DNA from 2 places in the Streptomyces sp. NPDC006372 genome. Region 2 is predicted to be linked to the other one. Evidence: riboswitches for the same ligand, from Rfam matches in the RefSeq annotation. Region 2 holds a riboswitch; the other holds the start of a gene.
What was found. Region 2 has a riboswitch for ZMP and ZTP ahead of ABZ016_RS39210 (bifunctional 5,10-methylenetetrahydrofolate dehydrogenase/5,10-methenyltetrahydrofolate cyclohydrolase). Riboswitches for the same ligand answer to the same signal wherever they lie in the genome.

Region 1 (7,944 bases), on a different contig from region 2:
CCGCCACCTCCAGCTCCCCGAACCTCAGGAACGCCGCGTACGGGGCCGGGTTGTCGCGGCGCAGCGTCCGGTAGAACGCGAACGCGTCGGGCGGAGCGGGTAAACGGGCGGCGTTCGTCAGACAGATCTCGTAGCTGGTGCCCGCCCGCAGCTCCTGCTTGCACGCCTCGATGTCCGCGAGGTACCGCGCCCGGTCGCGCACCAGCCACGGCTCGGCGGCGCCGGGATCCGCCGCGGCCGGCGGCCCGGACAGGGGCGGCCGCTCCGTCGCCACGCAGGAGAGGTCGGCCAGCGCGCCCTCCAGCCAGTCGGCGGCCTCCCGGGCGGCCTGCGGGGTGTCCTCCGCCAGGCACACGGCATAGGTGAAGCCCTCCTGGTGGTCCACCGCGATCACCCGGTCGGCGAACAGCCAGGCGGCGTCCGGGGCAGTTGAGCGGTGGCGGTTCGGCGACCCGCAGTCGGCCTTCACCTCGTAGCCGAGGTAGCCGACGTAACCCCCCGTGAAGTCGAACGGCAGCCCGGTGCCGTCCACCCGGCGGCTGGTCAACTGCCGCTTCAGGTAGTCGAAGACGCTCGCCGCGACCTTCCGCACGGGCCGTCCCGCCCGCTCGATCTCACAGCGCCCGGTCGTGACGTCGTACCGCACGAGTTCCGCGAGGGGCCCGCTGTCGTCCCCGAAGAACGAGAACCGCGACCGTCCCGGCTCGACGAGCGAACTGTCCAGCCAGAAGGCGCGCGAGGAGCCCGCGTACATCCGGGTGAAGGCGGCTTCGGTGTCGACGGCACCGGTGATCCGGCGGGTGTGCAGGCGGTAGCCGACGCGTTCGGGGCGGCGGGGGCGGGGGATGGTGGCGGCGGGTGTCGCGGGTGTCGTCTGTGTCGCCGGTGTCGTGGTGGCGGCCGAGGTGGCTGGCTCGGCGGCCCCGCCGGACGCGATGGGCCGGCTGGAGGCTGTGTTCCTGCCGGATAGGACGGACCGGCCGGAGGCGACGGACCCGCCCGAGGCGACGTCCGCCCCGGATGCCATGGGTCGGCTGGAGGCGATGTCCCTGCCGGAGGCGACGGACCCACCGGAGGTGACGGACCCGGCGGGCGGCCCCGCGGCGGCCTGGGAGAGGGTGGTCATCTGGAAGACGGCCGCGGCCACGGGCCGGGATTCCGCGGCGGTCACGGGCCCGGATCCGGCGGCGGCCGTTCGTGCCGTCGGACGCCGGACCCCCGCATCGCACTCCGGGGCTACGGGCCGACGCCGGGCGGGCGCCTCGTGGGAGGGCACCGCCGTGTTCTTCGTCCGCAGCTTGCCGGCCCGCTCGGCCGTCAGGTTCCGGAAGTTCACCAGCATCCGGTGGCCGTACTCCGTGAGGACGGACTCCGGGTGGAACTGCACGCCCCACAGCGGCCTGCTGCGGTGCCGCAGTCCCATCAGGACACCGTCCTCGGCCCAGGCGGTCGCCTCCAGCGTCTCCGGCAGCGGCTCGCGCACGGACAGCGAGTGGTAGCGGACGGCGGTGAAGTGCTGCGGCAGCCCCTGGAACAGGTCCTGTCCGTCGTGCCGGATCGTGGACAGATGCCCGTGACGCGGCTCCGGAGCGGCCTCCACCAACCCACGTTCCCCGAGCGCGATGCCCTGATGGCCGAGGCACACGCCGAGCACGGGCACCGGGGACGACGCCAGCAGCCTGGTCCCGATCCCGAAGTCACGGGCGTCGGCCGGGTGTCCGGGGCCGGGGGACACCACGAGGTTGTCGAAACGCCGGAGGTCCGGCAGTTCCCCGGCGGGGGTGTCGTTGCGCACCACCACCGGCTCCTCGCCGTTCACCTCGGCGATCAGCTGGAACAGGTTGTACGTGTACGAGTCGTAATTGTCGATGAGCAGGGTCTTCACCCGCCCACCTCCCTCTGTTCGTTCGCGGGCCTAGGTGGCCCGGCGTTTGTGCCGCCCGCGCAGCGCCTGGAGCGACGGGTACAGCCATTTCCGGAAGAAACGCTGGAGCCGAGGCATGAGAATCCAGGTGACAAGGGCTGTCACACACAGACACAACAGCAGCGTGCGAATCAGGGCGTTGAGGTCACCCAGATAGGGAAGCACCGTCAGATTGAACAGGAGCACCGGCGGAAAGACCGCGCTCATATTCACGAACCACAGTTTCCATTTCGACGGCGGAGCCGGTGGCTTCGGGGTCAGCGTCTGCGCGTCGAACCAGGCCCGGGCGCCCGGCACCCTCCGGCGCTCCGCCTCCAGGGCGACGCCGTCCAGCCGGGCGTCCCACTGTGCCCGGGAGGTCGAATTCTCCCAGGCCAGAGCAGAACCCTCGCTGGCGAAGCGATAGACGACATGCCACTCCGCCCCTCCGTCGACAAGTACCCCACCCCCCAGAAACCCCGGCTGCCGCGCGGTCGCGCCCAGCATGGCCCACCCCCAGGAGTGGAAGTCGGCCGCACGGCCCGGCATCACGCGATAGGCCACGGTGACCGTGACGGGATTACTGGCCACGCCGTCCCTTACGGAAAGCGCTCCCTGTGCGTTCAGGATTCAACAAACAATTTTCCGGCTGTCCGCAAGACGGAGAGATTCAGCAGATGGGAAAGCACGTCCCATGACTACGGCGCGACCGCGCCGTCCACCGCCCCCACCGGCGCCTCCCCGAACCGCGACAACGCCAGCGCACCCGCCACAGCGATCGCCTGCAACACCGTCGCCGTACCGAAGGAGCCGCGGCACCAAGGGCGCACACCATTCCAAAGATCACAAAACGACAGTAGGGGAGCGGTCGCTGACGGGGGGCCATGTACGACCGCTCACACCGCTCTCTAGGCTGACCGCTCGGCAGCACACGACAGGAAGTACACGGGGGAGACACCGACATGGCGGAAACACGGCGGCGACTGCGCTCGAGCACCGTGGTGCTGGGCGGCATGGGGGTCCTCGCGGCGGCCCTGTCCGCCTGCGGCTCCGACCCGGACCGCCGCTGCGTGGACCGGGACAGCTACGACTACATCAACGGCTACAAGATCGTTGCCGACAAGAACTGCTCGTCCTCGTCCTCGGGCTCCTCCTCCGGCAAGAGCCGCAAGAAGACCGGCAAGACCAAGGGCACGGACGCCGACTGGTACTACGACGCCGACGTCAGCGGCGGCTACGCCGACAACGGCACCTTCAGCCGCAGCGAGGCCGTCGACCGGGGCGGCTTCGGCTGCTCGGGCGGCAGCGGCGGCGGCTGACCGGGACGCACGCACATGGAACGCCGCACCATCGACCCCCGCCCCGACTGGCAGCCGACCGTCGAGGAACAGGGCCTGATCTACCCCCTCACCCGCTACCCCGACGACTCCCTGCGCCCCTACTGGGACGAGAGCGCCTACTACGTCTTCACCCTCCCGGAGATCGAGGCCCTGGAGGAGGTGGTCGAGGAACTCCACCGCATGTGCCTGGCGGCTGCCGAGCACATCGTCACCGAGGACCGTTTCGCGGACCTCGGCATCACCGACCCCCGGGTGGCCCGGGCGGTCGCCGAGGCCTGGCGCCGCCGCGCCGAACTCCCCTCCGTCTACGGCCGCTTCGACCTCCGCTACGACGGCACCGGCCCGGCCAAGCTCCTGGAGTACAACGCCGACACCCCCACCTCGCTGGTGGAGGCCGCGTCCCCCCAGTGGTTCTGGATGGAGGACCGGTTCCCCGGCGCCGACCAGTGGAACTCCCTCCACGAGCGCCTCATAGCCGCCTGGCGGAAACAGGCCGCCCTCCTCCCGCCCGGCAGCCCCCTGTACTTCGCGTACTCCTCCGCCGACGAACTCGGCGAGGACATGATGACGGTCGCCTACCTCAAGGAGACGGCCGAGCAGGCGGGCATGGAGACCGACTGGATCGCCATGGAGGAGATCGGCTGGGACCGCCTCTCCGGCCGCTTCGTCGACAACCGCCTCCGCTTCATCCGTAGCATCTTCAAGCTCTACCCCTGGGAGTGGCTCACCACCGACCGCTTCGCGGACCACGTCCTCGACACCCTCGACAACGGCGGCGGCACGGGCTCCACCCTGTGGATAGAACCGGCCTGGAAGATGCTCCTCAGCAACAAGGCGCTGCTCGCGATCCTCTGGGAGCTGTATCCGGACCACCCGAACCTCCTCCCCGCCCACCTGGACGGTCCGAGGGACCTGCCGGGCTGGGTCGCCAAACCCCTCCTCGGCCGCGAGGGCGCGGGCGTCACGATCCACGAGCCGGGATCCGCCCCCACCGTCCGCGACGAGCCCTGCTGCTACCAGCAGCTGGCCCCCCTGCCCGACTTCGACGGCAACAGGGTGGTCCTCGGCGCCTGGGTGGTGGAGAACGAGTCGGCGGGCCTGGGCATCCGAGAGTCCTCGGGCCTGATCACGGACGAGTACGCCCGCTTCCTCCCCCACGTGATCCTCTAGCGCCCTGCTTTTCAGGGGCGCGGGGAACTGCGCGACAAGCCACATACCACCCGCACTCGGCAACGAAGGGCAACCCGGTAGGCTGACCCTGGGCCGTGACTGGCGCGCTGGGATGGGACCAACCATCGGGGAGCGGCCCGAGCAGACAGAGCCGTGCGCCTGGGCCGTACCGTGAACGCTGAACGCAACGTCCGGAGGTCCACACATGTCAGCCGAGCCCCTCTCCACCGCTTCCACCGCCTACCGCGCCGCCCTCGACGTCATCCGCGCCGTCGAACCCCGCGTAGCGGACGCCATCGGCCAGGAGGTCGCCGACCAGCGCGAGATGCTCAAGCTGATCGCCTCCGAGAACTACGCCTCCCCGGCCACGCTCCTGACGATGGGCAACTGGTTCAGCGACAAGTACGCCGAGGGCACCGTCGGCCGCCGCTTCTACGCCGGCTGCCGCAACGTCGACACCGTCGAGTCCCTGGCCGCCGAGCACGCCAAGGAGCTCTTCGGCGCCCGCCACGCCTACGTCCAGCCGCACTCCGGCATCGACGCCAACCTCGTCGCCTTCTGGGCCGTCCTCGGTGCCCGCGTCGAGGTGCCCTTCCTGGAGAAGACCGGCGTCCGCCAGATCAACGACCTGACCGAGGCCGACTGGGCCGAGCTGCGCCAGGCCTTCGGCAACCAGCGCATGCTCGGCATGTCCCTGGACGCGGGCGGCCACCTCACCCACGGCTTCCGCCCGAACATCTCCGGCAAGATGTTCGACCAGCGCTCCTACGGCACGGACCCGGCCACCGGCCTCATCGACTACGAGGCCCTGCGCGCCCAGGCCCGCGAGTTCAAGCCGCTGATCATCGTCGCGGGCTACTCGGCCTACCCCCGCCTGGTGAACTTCCGGATCATGCGCGAGATCGCCGACGAGGTCGGCGCGACGCTCATGGTCGACATGGCCCACTTCGCCGGCCTGGTCGCGGGCAAGGTCCTCACCGGCGACTTCGACCCGGTCCCGCACGCGCAGATCGTGACGACGACCACCCACAAGTCGCTGCGCGGCCCCCGCGGCGGCATGGTCCTGTGCGACGACTCGCTGAAGGACCAGGTCGACCGCGGCTGCCCGATGGTCCTCGGCGGCCCGCTCCCGCACGTCATGGCCGCCAAGGCGGTCGCCCTCGCCGAGGCCCGCCAGGAGTCCTTCCGCGACTACGCCCAGCGCATCGTCGACAACTCCCGCGCGCTCGCCGAGGGCCTGATGCGCCGCGGCGCGACGCTGGTGACGGGCGGCACGGACAACCACCTGAACCTGATCGACGTCGCCTCCTCCTACGGCCTCACCGGCCGCCAGGCCGAGGCCGCCCTGCTCGACTCGGGCATCGTCACCAACCGCAACGCGATCCCCGCCGACCCGAACGGCGCCTGGTACACCTCCGGCATCCGCATCGGCACCCCCGCCCTGACCACCCGCGGTCTCGGCACGGCGGAGATGGACGAGGTGGCCGGTCTGATCGACCGCGTCCTCACCACCACGGAGCCGGGCACGACCAAGTCGGGCGCCCCCTCCAAGGCGGCCCACGTCCTCGACGCGAAGATCGCCGACGAGATCTCCCGCCGCGCCACCGACCTCGTGGCCGGTTTCCCGCTGTACCCGGAGATCGACCTGGGCTGACGCCCGCACCGGCGGGGCATCGGCACGGGCCTCACCGGTCCAGGTCGATCAGCTCCTGACGCGGCTCCTCCCGCGGCGGTCCGGCTTCCCGCCGGGCCGCCGCGCGGCGTGTCAGCAGTGTGCCGCCGACGCCGGCCGCGAGTCCGGCCGCCAGCCCCGCCGCCGCCCACCGGACATCGCCCCGCACCGGGCCGGACAGGTCGCCCGAGGCGGTGCTCCCGCCGGACCCGCCCTCCATGGCGCTGCCGCCGAGCAGCCGTGCCAGGTCCAGCCGCTCGAAGACGGAGCGCGGTGCCCGATGCCAGCGGATGTCGTCGTCCTCCACGGTCGGCGCGGGATCCGAACGCACCCAGGGCGTGCCGTCCTCGGCCACGAACAGCTGATCCTGACGCTCGACGGCCACGTCACCACCGGGCGGCCGGTTCGTGCTCGGCCAGCCGCCGACGCCCGAGAGCCCCCACACCACCGTGAGCCGGACCGGCGGGAACCGTCCCTGTGTCCAGGCCTCCGGCACCCGCTCCGTCTCCGTGCGCTCGGGCTGCAGCAGCTGCCACAGGCGGGCGAAGGCCGGCTCGCCCGAGCGCACGGCCGCCGCGCGGCCCGTGCCGCCCGCGACGACCATCGCCACGTCGGGGACGTCCCGCCCCCGCGCCTCAGCCGCCGCCGCGCCGGTGGCCGCCGTCGCAACCACGGCGCACACGGCGGCCCCCGCGACGAGCAGCGCACGCCACACCGTCACGCCCCTGCCCCGCCCTCTCCCCGCCCCGCTCCGTGCCCGCATCGCTCCCCCTCCACGGCCCACCCCGGCCCCCTCCCGCGCACTCACCCCTTGTTACACCGCCGGGGAGAAACGGGACCCCACCTGTTTCCGACCGGTTCCGGATCGCTCCCCGGGACCTGAGAGAATGGTGAACATGGCCTCTGACCGACCCCGCGTGCTCTCCGGCATCCAGCCCACCGCCGGCTCGTTCCACCTCGGCAACTACCTCGGCGCCGTCCGCCAGTGGGTGGCGCTGCAGGAGACCCACGACGCGTTCTACATGGTCGTCGACCTGCACGCGATCACCATCCCGCAGGACCCGAAGGAGCTGCGCGCGAACACGCGCCTGGCCGCCGCGCAGCTGCTCGCCGCGGGCCTGGACCCGGACCGCTGCACGCTCTTCGTCCAGAGCCATGTCCCCGAGCACGCCCAGCTCGCCTGGGTCATGAACTGTCTCACCGGCTTCGGCGAGGCGAGCCGTATGACCCAGTTCAAGGACAAGGCCGCCAAGCAGGGCGCCGAGCGCGCCTCCGTCGGCCTCTTCACCTACCCGATCCTCCAGGTCGCGGACATCCTGCTCTACCAGGCCCACGAGGTCCCGGTCGGCGAGGACCAGCGCCAGCACGTCGAGCTCACCCGCGACCTCGCCGAGCGCTTCAACGGCCGTTTCGGCCCGACCTTCACCGTCCCGAAGCCGTACATCCTCAAGGAGACGGCGAAGATCTACGACCTCCAGGACCCGTCGATCAAGATGAGCAAGTCGGCCTCCACGCCGAAGGGCCTCATCAACCTCCTCGACGAGCCGAAGGCCACGGCCAAGAAGGTCAAGAGCGCCGTCACGGACACCGACACCGTGATCCGCTACGACGCGGCGGAGAAGCCGGGCATCAGCAACCTCCTCGGCATCTACTCGACCCTCACCGGGGCGACCATCGCCGAGCTTGAGGAGAAGTACGCCGGCAAGGGCTACGGCGCGCTCAAGACGGACCTCGCCGAGATCATGGTCGACTTCGTGACGCCGTTCCGGGAGCGCACCCAGCAGTACCTGGACGACCCGGAGACGCTCGACTCGATCCTGGCCAAGGGCGCCGAGAAGGCACGCGCCGTCGCCGCGGAG
Region 2 (7,944 bases):
GTCTCCTCGGCAAGGCTCACCAGACCGCCCTGGCCGCCCCGGCCGCCCTGTGACGTCCAGTGCCGGGATGCCGTGTGCCAGACGGCCACGAAGATCTCGACGCGGTAGCTTGCTCCGTCACATGCGGTGGTGTTCCGTAGGGGCTACGCGAAGCGGACTTTTGGGCCCGCGTGGGGAGGGGATCGGTACGTGCGCACGGAGGGATGGCGACAAAACCCCGCCGGGGTGGTTGTGGTGACGGGGAGTTCGGGCCGGGTCGGCTCAGCCTTGGCCGCGGCACTCGGCGCGGCCGGCTGGACGGTTTGTGGTGTGGACCGGGTGCCCGGGCGTTGGACGAGTGTCATCGGAGATCTGCGGGAGCGGTCCGTGCGGCTGGCCGCGGTACCGTCGGCCGATGTTCTGGTCCATGCCGCCGCGCTGCACGCCCCGCACGTCGGACGCCTGGCGGATGAAGAGTTCCGCTCGGTGAACGTCGACGCGACCGCGGACCTGCTCGACGACGCTGTCCGCCTCGGCGTTCAGCGGGTCCTCTACATCAGCAGTACGAGTGTCTACGGGCACGCGCTGGTGCCCACCGACGGTGCGGTCTGGGTGGACGAGCGGCTCACACCGCGTCCCCGGGACATCTACGACGAGACCAAACTGGCCGCCGAGGGCCTGGTCGCCGCCTGCGCCGCATCCTCGGTCACGCTACGCATAGCGCGATGCTTTCCGGAGCCGCTGCCGGTGCTGGCCCGCCACCTGCTGCACCGGGCGGTCGACGTGGCCGACGTGGCGGCGGCGGGGCTCCTGGCCGTCTCGCAGCCCACCGTGACCGGTACGTTCAACATCTCCGGGCCGCACCCGTTCCACCGGGACGACTGCTTTGCCCTGCACAGTGCTGCGAGTGCGGTGCTCGCCGACCGGGCACCCGACGTCGTCGCGGCATTTCGAGACCGGGGGTGGCCGGTACCCGATCGCCTGGATCGGGTGTACGACTCGACTGCCGCGGCGAACGCTTTCGGATACCGCCCTGTCCACGGAGTCCGGCAACTCCTGCGCGAAAGCGAGGGCCAAGCGCATGAGTGAGCCGACGGCCGCCCCGCCGGGCGCGCGGCCCGTGACGCCGAAAATGGAACTCCACGTGCACCTGGAGGGCACGGTCGAACCGGCGACGCTGCTCGCCCTGGCACGGCGCAATGGCCTGCGGCTCCCGGCCGAGACGGTCGCGGACCTCCGCAAGATGTACCGTTTCACGACTCTCGACGCGTTCATCAACACCTGGATTCTGACGACGAACTGCCTGCGTACGGCCGAGGACTTCCGGCAGATCACCGTCGAGTACATCGGCCGGGTCGCGGCGCTCGGGGCTGCCTATGTCGAGGCCGTCTTCTCGCCCGCGGAGCGGGCTCAAAGGGGAGTGGACTGGCATGAGCTGTTCGCCGGGTACTGCGAGGGGCGGCGGAGGCCGAGGACCGCTTCGGCGTGACGGTGCGGCTCACCCCCGACCTGTACCGGGGTGTCGAGGTGACGCTGGCCGAGGAATGCGCACGGATCGCGGTTCGGTACGCACAGCGCGGCGTTGTGGGCTTGGGCATCGGCGGGAAGCCGTCGGCGATGCCGCTGGCCGCGTACGACCGGGCGTTGCGAATCGCTGCGGATGGGGGACTTGCGTTCTTGCCGCATGCCGGCGAGAAGGACGACGCGGAGTCGGTGCGCGAGGTCATGCCGTACGGGCCCCGGCACGGGATCGGCGCCTGGCGCGAACCTGACCTGCTGGCCGAGATCATCGAGCGGGACATCGTGCTCGACGTGTGCCCGACATCGAACCTGCGCACCGGTGCCGTGCCGACGCTCGCGTCCCATCCGCTGGCACGCCTGGTGGCCGCCGGCGTGCGGTGCACCATCGGTACCGACGACCCGGCCGTGTTCGGCACCGACCTGCGGCGCGAATACGACGCGGCTGCCGCACTCGGGCTGCAGGCCGCCGACGCCTGGCAATCCGGACTGATCGGTGCCGCGTGCGCGGAGCCGGTACGTGACCGGCTGGCCGGCCTGATGAGGGGGTGAGCAGCGCCGGGCAACCGCTGCTTGGTACGCCAGCGGGGCGCGGGGCCGGCCCGGTCGGCCTGCGCGGGCATTTTTCCGATGCCGCACTGCTGTCCCCCCCCCAGAGCGCAGCGGTCGGCACGCCGAGAGTTTCCCACTCATGACCGGCCACTTCACAACGATGCCAAGGTGCCGGAACCGCGGCGTGTCGATCGCGGAGCACGCGGCGGCGACCACAACGGAACTGCGCTCCGAGGGTGAGACAGAGGGGCGCCGCCTTCTGGTGCGAGGACGTGGGACCACAGCCCTGGCCAAAGCCCCAGAGCCGGCCTGCGGCGAACGCCACCGCCCCCGCCGTGGCTCGCGACTCTCACCGGCGGCGAGCCGTCACCGCAACAACGGCCGCCCCCTCGGCAGGCGGTCGGCCACCGTGAGCGAGAACCTGCCTGCCACGGCATCACGGGGTCGCTCTGGTGGGGAGGTCAGTGGTGCCGAAACCCCAGCTGGGCGGCGGCTGCGTCCACGGTCTGCGCGAGCAGGACGGCGATGGTCATCGGCCCAACGCCCCCGGGCACGGGAGTGATCAACCGGGCACGGGCGACAGCGGTGTCGAAGTCCACGTCACCGACGTTGCCGGGGTTGTAGCCGGCGTCGATCACCACGGCACCGGGCTTGATGTGCTCGCCCCGGATCATCCGGGGCCGCCCGACAGCCGCCACCACCACGTCCGCTTCCCGCACCATCGCCGGCAGGTCCGCCGTACGGGAGTGGCAGTACGTCACCGTCGCGTCCTTGGCGAGCAGCAGCATCCCCACCGGTTTGCCGAGGATCGGGCTGCGTCCCACCACGACGGCGTGCTTGCCGGCCAGGTCGACGTCGTAGGCCTCCAGCAGCCGTATGATCCCGCCCGGTGTGCAGGACACGAAGCCCGGCAGTCCGAAGCTCATCGCGGCGAAAGAACGCATCGTGACCCCGTCGACGTCCTTCTCCGGGGCGATGGCCTCGAATGCCGCTCGCTCGTCGATGTGCGGGCGCAGGGATGCTGGAGCAGGATGCCGTGCACGTCCGGATCGCCGGACAGGTCGGCGAGGGTGGCGATCAATTCGGCGGTCGTGGTGGTGGCGGGCAGACCGATGTGCCGGGAGCGGATGCCCGCCTTCGCGCACCGCGACCGCTTCATGCGGACATACGTGACCGACGCGGGGTCTTCGCCCACCAGTACCGTCGCCAGACAGGGACTGGTCCCCGTGCGCCCTGAAATCTCCGACGCCTTGGCAGCGGCCTCCTCGACCAAGCGTTTGGCGAGGCCACTGCCGTCCATGAGCTGAGCCGTTTGAGTCGGCGACACGCTTGCCCTCCAGGCGTGGTTGACCACTCGCCCAGGCGCACGGCATCGACGTCTCGTCAGACCGCTCCCCGGTGGTGCTCCACCTAAGCGCCAGTCACGGCCCACGCTGCACTGTAATGGAATCAGCGTGTTCGATGGGGAGCAATGGCGCGAAGGGCTTCGTCCGGTCTTGGATCCCCTTAGCTACGCCCGGATACGGGAGCGGTCGTCCATCGCTCGGCCGAAAGCCAGGGCGTTCGCGACCGACGCGCAGCTTCGCCGGGAGCACCTCGCGCAGCCAAGGCCAACCCCGGCTTCGGGCCACTCGGCCAGACGTCACCAGCACGTCATACCCGCGCCGAAGCTGAGCTCCTGCGGCAGATGCTCTCAGGGAACCCCGGTGTGCAGCACGAACAGGATGCCCTGGAACACCAGCCAACCTGGTTGCCGCTTGCGACCAGGGTGCTGCCTGCGCCGCTCCACCTTCGGCAACAGTGGCTCGACCACCATCCATAGCTCGTCATTGGCTTCCACGGCCCCGAACGAGTCACTTCGCACTGCCAAAGCACCGGTCCGGAGTGGTCCAACCACCTCAGAGACCTGCCGTTGAAGTAACCGTTGGTGAGGCGGAGCGGCCCAAAGCATCCGCCAAACCCACGGTTACCGGGTGTGGGTCCACGGCCCCGGCGAGGAGCCCTGGGAGGTCTACGACGTCAAGGCTGACGCCGCAGATGGGCAACAGTCCCGCTCAGGAAGGCGACGCCTGCTGCAGCAGCGAAGTGGCCGCGGCTAGGGCTTCAGAGACCGTCCAGTCTTCGGAGGGTTGCGCCTGCGACAGCTGATCTGTGTCTCATGAGACATACCGGAGTCTGGAGAACGACGGGTTCCGGGCTCTGGTGTCCGCCGACGCCGGGCAGGCTCCCCTGCGCCCCAGGCACGGCTCCGAGATGGCCCCGGGCTTCCCAGAGCTCGTGACTGCCGCCGGACAGTTGCCGGACGCGACCGCGCTGGACGGCGTGCTGGTGGTGTGGGAGCACGATCGGCTCGCCTGCGAGCGACTGCAGAACCGACTGCAGCAGCCGCTGCACCGGCGCGGCCCGGGTCGCTGACGAGGCACCGGCCCACTTCGTCGCCTTCCATCTCCCCAGGCCTTCCGGCACGGACACGACGAACTGGGCCCTGTTCCCCCCGAAGCTGCCGCGAAGTGACGAGTAACTCAGCGTGTTGTCAGGGCCTCGGTCTCTGTGCGGGGTTCGGGTCCTTCGCCACCAGCGAGGGCGGCGAAGTCGGCGTGCGCCTGCCCGACGGCTTCGGGGTACGCTCACCCTTCGCCGGAGCACGATGCCAAGCATGTCGTCGGTGATGACCGGCGGCCGGGTACCGTACTTGCCCTTGCAGGCCGCGGTGTCGAGCCCCTCCAGCGTCGACTCGCGGATGTTCTCCCTCCTGGTCTCCGCCATCGCCGCGACTCTCTTTGATCTGGGCCGACGGCGGTTACCGCGGCCATCTCCAGGACTGGGCTGCCCAGCACCTCGGACTCGTTGTTGACGTCGTCCGCCGCAGCGACGACGTCAGCGGTTTTGAGGTCTTGCCCCGCCGTTGGGTCGTGGAAAGATCCTTTGCCTGGTTCCTGCGCAGCCGGCGCCTGGTCCGGGACTACGAACGGCGCACCCCTTGAGTACGGGGTCCAGTTCGGTCGCCGCGCTGCACAGAGAACACAGCCGGGTACCGGGGTGCTCCGCCGCGTCCAGCGTCTTGTCCAGGGCCAGCACCGGCGCCCCGGCGGGTGCTTCCTCGCAGTCGACGGCATGGATGACGCCCCGGCCGGGACTGCGGCCGCCGTCCAACTTCTGCAGGACCCATCCCGACGGCCGACGCTCTCCGAGGATCTGCTGCGCCGTCGACGGCGGCGGCAGCCGGGTCGTGGGGACGTCGTCGTACGAGACGCCGAGCACCGGCTTCACGTGGTCGGGGGCTTGCACCCACACCGCGTACCAGGCGGGCTCCACACGCCCGGAAGACGTGTTCTGCCAGGCAGGGACGGCCACCTTGTACAGCCAGGAGCCTGGGACCTGCTGGCGCTCCTGGAAACGGCCAGTGACCTCCTGTTTTCTAGGGCGGGTGAGGCTGTGGTGTGACGTGGCACGCACCGCACCGCACAGCACAGGTGACAGGCCCGCGTCCCCTCCCTCGCCGTCCGACGGCCCGACCAGGACGCCTCGGGCCCATCCCTCCTGGTCGTACCACTCCAAGCCACCGCTTCCGTCCTAGTAGAAGGGGAGCGGGGCGGGCTCAAGGCTTCCCCCGCCGGGATGAGGCCCGGTGAAGCCCGCGATCGCCGAGCTCCACCGAGTGTCCCCCGCTGACCATCAGATGTCCGCAACCGACTGAGCGATTCGCCGGATGTCGGCAGAGGATCGAGAGGTGCCGCGGCGACCGCCGCGCCGCCGGCCCCAGCGTGGCGGCCCTGCGGGGTCGTACCTGATAAGCGAGGAACTGGCATGGACAAGCGTGCAGCGTCCGCAGGCGCCGCCTCTGCGACGATGCGAGCGGTCGTCGTCACTGAGCCCGGCGGCCTGGATGCCTTGCGGGTCATCACGGTGCCGATGCCCGAGCGGCAGCCCGGATGGGTGCGCATCAAGGTGAAGGCGTTCGGCGTCAACGAGTCCGAGGTCACCACCCGCAAGGGCGAGTCGGACCCGGAGGTCACCTACCCGCGGATTCCCGGCATCGAGGGCGTCGGTGTGGTCGACCGGGCCGACGAGGACAGCGGGCTGCGCCCGGGGCAGCAAGTGGCGACCATGATGGGCGGCATGGGCCGGTCCTTCGACGGCTCGTACGCGCAGTACGTGACCGTCCCCGCGGGACAGGTCATCCCGTTCGAGACCGGCCTCCCGTGGGAAGTGGCCGGCGCGCTGCCGGAGATGTTCCAGACCGCCTACGGCTCCCTCGCCGCGGGCCTGGGTCTGCGGGCGGGGCAGACGCTGCTGATCCGCGGCGGCACCTCCACGGTCGGGCTGAGCGCGGCCACGATCGCGAAGGACCTCGGAGCCACCGTGCTGTCCACCACCCGCAGTTCGGACCGGGCGGGGGAACTGCGGGCTGTGGGGGTCGACCATCCTCTGGTCGACAACGGCACCATCGCCGACCAGGTGCGCGAGCTGATGCCGGACGGCGTCGACGCCGTACTGGAACTGGTGGGCTGCTCGGTCCTCGCCGACACCTTCCGCACCGTCCGCCGCCACGGCACCGTCTGCTTCACCGGAGCCCTGGCGGGCCAGTGGACGATCCCCGACTTCACCCCGTTCATGATCCCGGGCGGGGTGCGGCTGACCAGCTACGCGGGCGAGGCCACCGACCTGCCCGAGCAGGTGTTCCAGCAGCAGCTGCAGGCCATCGCTGACGGGCGGCTCAAGGCCCCGATCGCGAAGGTCCACCACGGCCTGGAGCAGGTGCGCGATGCCCAGGCCGACGTCGAGGCCGGCACGACGCCGGGCAAGCACGTCGTGCTGCTCGACGACTGAGAAACCACATCATTCCGCGCCGGTCAGCTCAGAGCCGGCCCGCCGCGGCATGCACGAAAGGAAGCGCCATGGGCGTCAACAAGGAAGAAATCAGCACGACCATCATCGAGCTGGAGAAGTCGTTCAACGAGCGGTGGAGCGTCGGCGACAACCGCGGCTACCTCGACGCGTTCGCCGAGGAGCTCAGCTATTTCGACCCGATCCTCGAGAACATCCTGGTCGGCCGGGACAAGGTCATCGCATGGATCGACTCCATCTACTCCAACCCGCACATCGTCCGCAACGAGTACCTCAACCCGCAGGTTCACGTCAGCGACAGCGGTGACCTCGCCGTCCTGGGGTACAACCTGAACACCTTCGTTCTCGACGAGAACGGCGAGGAGAAGCAGCTGCGCGCCTGGAACGCCTCCCACGGCTACAAGCTCATCGACGGCCAGTGGCGGATCGTGCACTCCAACTGGGCGTTCTCCGAGACCGTGACGGAGAAGATCGCTTCCTGACCGGGAGGCTCCGAAGCAAACACCCTCATCGGAGGCGACCGATGAGTGAGGGTGTCACTGAGACGGCCTGCTGTGGCCCGAGGGCCGTGGCTGCCGCGGAGATGGGGGCTTGTGCCGCCCACGCCTCATATCCCGGTCCTGGCTTCGCGGGCCGTGAAGGCGGCCGGGGTGAGACCGGTGTGGTGACGGAAGAAGCGGCCGAAGTTCGCGGGATCGGTGAAGCCGAGATGGACGGCCACAGCCCGGGCGTCCCACCCGGCGCCTGTCAGCAGGCGCCGGGCTTCGAGCAGGCGCCGCTCGTCGATGACCTCACGCACCCCTTTGCCGGTGGCGTCCCGGGCCGCGCGGCTGAGAGTGCGGACCGAACAGCCGAGCAGTTCGGCATAGTCCGCGGCCCGGTGCAGTTCCCGGAAGTGCAGCTCCAAGGCGTCGACGAAGCGTGCGTACGTGTCCCTGCGGCCTGTGCCGCCCGCTGGCGCGCCGGTGGAGGTGACATCCGGGGAGTTGGCCAGGCGCAGCAGCAGTGATTCGAGCAGGCTGCGCCGCAGGGCGTGGTGGACGTCGA

Region 1: another riboswitch for ZMP and ZTP. It lies ahead of ABZ016_RS04870 (glycine hydroxymethyltransferase); the one in region 2 lies ahead of ABZ016_RS39210 (bifunctional 5,10-methylenetetrahydrofolate dehydrogenase/5,10-methenyltetrahydrofolate cyclohydrolase).

Annotation. Positions count from the first base shown of each region.
Region 1 covers NZ_JBEXQJ010000002.1:78,740-86,683, reverse strand. The annotation lists gene pabB (aminodeoxychorismate synthase component I) at 1-1,885, opposite strand, end outside; gene ABZ016_RS04885 (antibiotic biosynthesis monooxygenase) at 1,916-2,494, opposite strand; gene ABZ016_RS04880 (hypothetical protein) at 2,866-3,222, shown strand; gene ABZ016_RS04875 (glutathionylspermidine synthase family protein) at 3,238-4,413, shown strand; ZMP/ZTP riboswitch at 4,499-4,585, shown strand; gene ABZ016_RS04870 (glycine hydroxymethyltransferase) at 4,619-6,067, shown strand; gene ABZ016_RS04865 (hypothetical protein) at 6,099-6,800, opposite strand; gene trpS (tryptophan--tRNA ligase) at 6,982-7,944, shown strand, end outside.
Region 2 covers NZ_JBEXQJ010000049.1:3,847-11,790, forward strand. The annotation lists gene ABZ016_RS39200 (NAD(P)-dependent oxidoreductase) at 235-1,068, shown strand; partial or broken gene add (adenosine deaminase) at 1,112-2,049, shown strand; partial or broken gene ABZ016_RS39210 (bifunctional 5,10-methylenetetrahydrofolate dehydrogenase/5,10-methenyltetrahydrofolate cyclohydrolase) at 2,511-3,349, opposite strand; ZMP/ZTP riboswitch at 3,399-3,484, opposite strand; partial or broken gene ABZ016_RS39215 (transposase) at 3,695-3,865, opposite strand; partial or broken gene ABZ016_RS39220 (glyoxalase/bleomycin resistance/dioxygenase family protein) at 4,020-4,197, shown strand; gene ABZ016_RS39225 (hypothetical protein) at 4,201-4,464, shown strand; partial or broken gene ABZ016_RS39230 (transposase) at 4,833-5,024, shown strand; partial or broken gene ABZ016_RS39235 (DUF6233 domain-containing protein) at 5,053-5,520, opposite strand; gene ABZ016_RS39240 (zinc-binding dehydrogenase) at 5,899-6,879, shown strand; gene ABZ016_RS39245 (nuclear transport factor 2 family protein) at 6,948-7,379, shown strand; gene ABZ016_RS39250 (AraC family transcriptional regulator) at 7,505-7,944, opposite strand, start outside.